Regions from separate parts of the Sphingobium sp. PAMC28499 genome, predicted to be linked through region 1. Evidence: riboswitches for the same ligand, from Rfam matches in the RefSeq annotation. Region 1 holds a riboswitch; the other holds the start of a gene.

The links. Region 1 has a riboswitch for cobalamin ahead of E5554_RS10695 (cobalamin biosynthesis protein CobG). Riboswitches for the same ligand answer to the same signal wherever they lie in the genome.
Region 2: linked by a shared signal. The riboswitch ahead of cobW (cobalamin biosynthesis protein CobW) and the one ahead of E5554_RS10695 (cobalamin biosynthesis protein CobG) in region 1 are both predicted to bind cobalamin.

The regions. Positions count from the first base shown of each region.
Region 1 covers NZ_CP039248.1:2,196,904-2,199,952, reverse strand. The annotation lists gene E5554_RS10700 (precorrin-8X methylmutase) at 1-261, opposite strand, end outside; gene E5554_RS10695 (cobalamin biosynthesis protein CobG) at 261-1,313, opposite strand; cobalamin riboswitch at 1,593-1,805, opposite strand; tRNA gene E5554_RS10690 (tRNA-Gln) at 1,983-2,057, opposite strand; gene E5554_RS10685 (MarR family transcriptional regulator) at 2,220-2,729, shown strand; gene E5554_RS10680 (hypothetical protein) at 2,899-3,049, shown strand, end outside.
Region 2 covers NZ_CP039248.1:964,313-967,361, reverse strand. The annotation lists gene cobN (cobaltochelatase subunit CobN) at 1-1,119, opposite strand, end outside; gene cobW (cobalamin biosynthesis protein CobW) at 1,119-2,171, opposite strand; cobalamin riboswitch at 2,348-2,590, opposite strand; gene E5554_RS04620 (Rieske (2Fe-2S) protein) at 2,621-2,998, opposite strand; gene maiA (maleylacetoacetate isomerase) at 2,995-3,049, opposite strand, start outside.

The sequences.
Region 1 (3,049 bases):
CGCGCGCGTGACCCCTTCCGACACCATGCGCGCATCGCACAGCACCGGCGCCCCTGCGATCAGGGCCTGCCGCGCCGCCGCTGCAAAGCCCGGCGAAAAGCGGATATGGCCCGCAAGGTCCACCATGCCCGCGGCATGGATCATGCGCACTGCGACCGGTTCCTCCTCGGCAGCAAAGCGCCCGAGGTCGGCTTCGGCGCGGATGGTGGCGAAGGACTGGCGATAGATCGCCGCGCCGTCCCTCTCATAATCATGGGGCATCAACAGGCTCCGAAATGGGCAAGAAGGTCGGTGGCGGTGAGGTCAGGACGGACGGGCGCCGATCCTGCGCAGGCATGGAAGGCCAGGTCGTAGCGCCCGTCCCGCCCCGTCAGCACGATGTCGGCCGGAATCGAACTGGCGCAGCCCTTGGCGCAGCCGGAGACATGAAGGCGGCCCGCCACATGGGGTGCCAGTTGGCGGGCGAGGTCGCGGGTCGCCACGCTCGCCTGCGGGCAGGCAGGCGCGCCGGGGCAGGCCTCCACATGGATCAGCGGGTCGGCCGCGTCGGCGCACAGGCCTGGCAGTTGTCCTTCGGCCAGCAGCATGCGCCATGGGGTTAGCCGCATGGCCGGCGCGTCGAGAAGATGCCGCGCGTCGATCCGGCCGAAGGGAAGACCATAGGCCATGCCGCCATCCCATGCGCCGGGGACCAGTCGCGGGCGCGGCGACGCGGCCTCTGCCCTGCCCGTTGCCCAATCCGGCAGGGGCGCATCATGCCGGGCCATGCGCCCCGCGCGCGCGCCATCGCTCTCCACGAACCATCGGGCGAGTGCGAGCAGCGCATCCACTTCGCCGCCGCTATCCACCGGCACGCCTTGTGCCCGCCCCTCCGCACGTAAGATCAGGCCGCCATCGCGCGCCCGTTCGATGCGAAAATCCCCCGCTTCGCCGGGCAGGAGCGGCGCGGCGCCGGCATCGATCACGAAGCCCATCTTGCCCGGCAAGTCCGGCAATTCGTCCAGGCGATCAAGCAACTGGCTGGCGATGCGATGGCTGTCGTCGCCCGCCCGCCAGTCTGGCGCGACCATCATCATGCGCGCGCCCTCGCGCCGAGCATCGTGGTCGACCAGGCCAAGGTCGAGCAGCCGGTCGAGCAAGGGGCGCCAACTATCGTCGCGCACGCCGCGGATCTGGAGGTTAGCGCGCCGGGTCATGTCGATCAGGCCGTTGCCATGGGCGATCGCCGCTTCGCCCAGCGCCGCCAGGTCGTCGGCCGAAAGACGGCCGAGGCGCGGCTTCACGCGCACGATCAGCCCGTCGCCCGCCGCCATCGGGCGCCAGGCGTCGGGACACCAGCCCCGAACGGCCGGCCCGTGGGCTACCGCATGGTTCGCGGTCGCCCTATCCCTGCCCGCGCCGGTCTGGCTCACAGGCACATCCTCCGCGCGCCGGGACGCAACCAGGCGGGGCTTGCCGGCATCGCCGGTCGGCGCGAGGCGGCAGGCAGGCGCGACAGGCGCCCGACACCACGCGGCCGTGCAGCCCCAGCCACACGCTTCGCCGCCCAGACGGAAGAGAGACCGTGCCATGACCAATCCCTGGGTCAGGACAAGAGCGACCGAAACGCCGGCAGGTCTCCTGGCTCGCGGGTCGTTGCGGGATGCACGCCTTCCCGGACGCTCTGTCCAGTGGCTGCCCTCATGGGCTCGTGCATCGCGCTATCCGCTTACAGTTGCAGGGACAGCCACGGAATAAGGGGCCAGGCCCCCGCACCGCATTCCCGATTAAGTTCCTTGCGGAACACCGGCGTCAGTTATGCAATGCGCCAGTATGAACCGGCGCATCGATGATGCCCTAATCGAAACATCGGGCTTCGCCAAGACATGGAATGGGTATCGGCAGTCCCGCTGCCGGCTCGACGCCCAAGGCATACCGACGGAAGATGCCGAAACGGAAACCGGAAGCAAGGAAAGCGACGCGGCGTCGGATACCGAAAATTATGGCTGGGGCGGCAGGATTCGAACCTGCGCATGGCGGCATCAAAAGCCGCTGCCTTACCGCTTGGCGACGCCCCAGCAATGCGCCGATCCAAGTCAGCGCGGGACCGCCATATAGCGGCTGATGCACGAAAGAAAAGCCCTCCTGACGATGGACTTCGCCTTTCCCTTTCCTTCCCGCCCAACCCATCTTAGGGATCAACGCCACGCCCCCTCCCCTCCAGCCGGAAACCCGCACCGATGTCCGTCCAAACCCCCTCGCCCAGCCAGATCGCACCGGCCTCGCCGCTGTTCCTGCGCGAGGACGAAATCCGGCGCGGCATCGAGATGCTCTATTTCGGCTATTCCGCGCTCACCCGCTCGATCGACGAGGGGCTGGCGGCGCAGGGCCTGGGCCGCGCCCATCACCGCGCCCTTTATTTCATCTCGCGCCAGCCTGACCTGACGGTGAAGGATCTGTTGCGCCTGCTGGCGATCACCAAGCAATCGCTCGGCCGGGTGCTCAATGACCTGATCGAGCGCGGCTATATCGAGACCCGGCCCGGCAGCAGCGACCGGCGGCAGAAACTGCTGCGCCTCAGCGCCGCCGGCCGCGCACTGGAGGCCGAGCTTTTCCGCGCGCTGCGCGAGAAGATGGCGGCCGCCTATGCCCAGGCCGGACAGGGTTCCGTCACCGGTTTCTGGCGGGTGATGGAGGGTCTGATCCCCGATGCCGACCGGTCGATGGTGTTCGGCCTCAGCGGCGGCTGATCGCGAAACCACGCAACCTTATGGCCGCTGCCGCGCTTTTAGGAGCGTCGTGCGGAAAAGTGGGAACCGGTTTTCCGCTTGAAACGATGCGACAACAAGAGATTAGGCAGCGCCGCGTCAGATATGATGCGGCGCTGCCCAAGCCTTGCCAACGCAATGAGGAGACATCATGCGCGCACCCCTTCTGGCCATCACGGCCCTGTCCGCCCTGGGACTGAGCCTGTCCGCCTGTTCGGAAAAGGCATCGGACAATCTGGAAAATGCCGGCTCCGCGATCGGCAATGACGTCAGCAACGCCGTCGACGATGCCGGCGCCAAGA
Region 2 (3,049 bases), 1.2 Mb from region 1:
GCGCAGCGCCGCCCAGTTGCACGCCAGATCGGCGACGAAGGCGACCCGGTCGGGTGCCACGCGCGGCACGACGATGCCGCACTGGGTGCGTTCATCGAACCGCTCGGCCGCCTTGAAGGCTACGGCGCGGGTGAAGAGGCGCCCGTCCACTTCGGGCAGGGCGACATTCATCGCCAGGTCGCGCGGACCAAGACCACGGGCGGACCCGCGCCAGCTGCCTTCCTCGACCCCGGCAAAGGCGGTCTGCAGGATCGGGCAGTCGGCCTGTTCCAAGATGCCCGGCACGCGCGGTTCGGACGACGACGAGGCGGCAAAGCTGGTCGCATTGACGATGATGTCGGGCGCGATGTCGGCCAGCAGCCCGCCGAGCCAGTCGCGCACGAACGGCTCGCGTAGCGCGCGGACATGCACGGCGGCGACATTGAAGCCGCGCGCGCCAAGCGCCGCGACCATCGCCTCGACCGCGCTCAGCGTGCCGGCCACCACCAGCGCGCGATAGAAGATCAGCAGCGCCACCGGCCGCCCCTCGACCCAGGTTGCGCGCAATTCGGCCACGCCCGGCCGGTCATGGCCAGGCAGATAGAGGCCCGCGTCGGCAATCGGCAGCGGATGGTCGGGTTCGCCGACATCCGCGCCGGTCAGCCGAGCGGCGCAGCGCAGGAAGGAGAGCGCATTGGCGGTGCCGCCCTGACGCAGATAGTCACGCAACTGTTCGCGCATCGCCGCGGGCACGGTGGAGGCCAGATCCAGCGCCGGGTCGCCCTCCCGCCCGTCGGCGATCGCGGCGAAGGCGATGCCCCGCTCGCGCGCGAACTGCGCAATCTCGTCCACGCCATAAGGCCAGTAGCTCTTGCCGCCGAGCAGGATGACGCAGACGAAGCGCGCCTTGGCGATCACCTTCTCGACATAGAGATCGACCGAATAGGGATGTTTGAGCTGCAGCAGATTGGCCAGCCGCACGCTCGGCGCGTCATCGGGCAGGCGCGCGGCAGCGGCGGCGAAACAGGCCAGATCGCTGTCCGCCACGGTCAGGATGACGATGTCGCCGGGCGGCTGATCGAGGTCGATCGCCTCCTCGCCGTCGCTGATCGTTCCCGGCGTGGCGGACAGGAGATGCATCAGCCGAGCACGGCCTGGATGTCGGCCTCGATCGCGGCGCGGTCCAGCCCCTTCTGGCCGATCACCACCAGCTGGGTCCGGCGCGCCTCCCCCGCCTGCCAGGGGCGGTCGAAGAAATGCTGGATGCGCGGGCCGACCGCCTGCACCACCAGACGCATCGGCTTGCCGGCAACCGCGACCATGCCCTTGACGCGCAGCACGTCATGGGCGGCGATCAGCGCGGATAGCGCCTGCACCAACGTGTCGGGATCGGCCACCGCATCGCCGCTGACGACGAAGCTGTCGAAATCATCATGGTCATGATCCTCGCCCTCCGCCTCATGGTGCGAGGGGCGGGCGTCGAGATCATCCTCGGCCGCTGCGACGATGCCCAGCAGCGCGCCGATATCGACCGCACCATGGGCGGCGCGGACGATCTTCACGCCGGGCCGCGTCTCGGCATCGACCTGCGCCTCGACAGCGGCCAGCGTGTCGGCATCGACCAGGTCGCTCTTGTTCAGCACCACCATGTCGGCGCAGGCGAGCTGATCCTCGAACAATTCCTCCAGCGGGCTGTCATGGTCCAGATTGGGGTCGGCGGCGCGCGCCGCGGCGAGCGCCGCCTCGTCGGTGGCGAAGCGACCGGCGGCGACCGCATCGGCGTCGATCAGCGCGACGACGCCGTCCACCGTGGCGCGGGTGCGGATGTCGGGCCACTGGAACGCCTTGACCAGCGGCTTGGGCAGGGCCAGCCCCGAGGTTTCGATGATGATATGGTCGGGCGGGCTCGGCCGGTCGAGCAGGGCGGTCATGGTCGGCAGGAAATCGTCGGCCACGGTGCAGCAGATGCAACCATTGGCCAGTTCGACAATATCCTCTTCAGGACAGGCGGCGTCGTTGCAGCCCTTCACCAGTTCGCCGTCGACGCCGACATCGCCAAATTCATTGATGATGAGGGCGAGGCGGCGCCCCTTCGCATTTTCCAGCAGATGGCGGATCAGCGTGGTCTTGCCCGCGCCCAGAAAGCCGGTGATGACGGTGGTCGGAATCTTGGCAGATGCAGTGTTGGCCATGACAAATACTCGCGCGCCGGAGCAACCGGGGCGGGAGCGAACCGGGCGCGCACGCACGGCCGGCCGGCATCGCGGACGGGCGCTTGTTCGCCCGCAGATGCGTGACCGCGCGGCTCCAGCCGCCAACCTGTCGCTCAGACGGAACACCGTGCCCCGGCCATCCCCTGGACCAAAGCAAGAGCGACCTAAACGCTGGCAGGTCTCCTGGCTTGCGGGTCATAGCGGGAGGAACGGCCTTCCCAGGCCTCGCAGGATTTAGCGTCCGGCCCAGTGGCTGCTGATCCCGCATCGGGGACAGCTTTGTTCATCACGCTCGCCGCTCACAGTTGCAGGGACAGCTGCGGACTTGGATGCCATGGCATCCGCACCGCCTTCCCATTTTAAGCCCCCGTGGGGGCACCGGCGCGATCATGTCGGGACGATGCGAAGCGCCGTCCCTGGGCCGGTTCCTAGTCGCTTTGGGCAGCGGTGACAATCCAGCCATCGGCGATGGCGAGCGGCCAGAGCGCGATGCGCTGACCGACACAGGGGCCGCCGACACAGACACCATCGTCGCGGCGGAAAATGGCGCCGTGCCAGCTGCATCTGATATGGCTACCATCGGGGGTCAGATAATCGTCCAACTGCTGCGCCAGCGGCAGGCCGGCATGGGGGCATTGGTCGACAAAGCCGGCGACCTGATCGCCATCCCGCACGGCAAATCCATGAAAGCGGCCGGCGCGCATCTGCAGCACGAAATTGCGCGCCTTGCCGTCGGCAATCTCGTCGATCGGGCAGAGGCGCACGCCGGCCGGCGTCGCGAACAGGTGCTTGTCAGTGTCACTCATGCATCGGCGTCGGGCTGGCGATCGGGGTGCGCGGCGGCAAAGGCGGGGAGC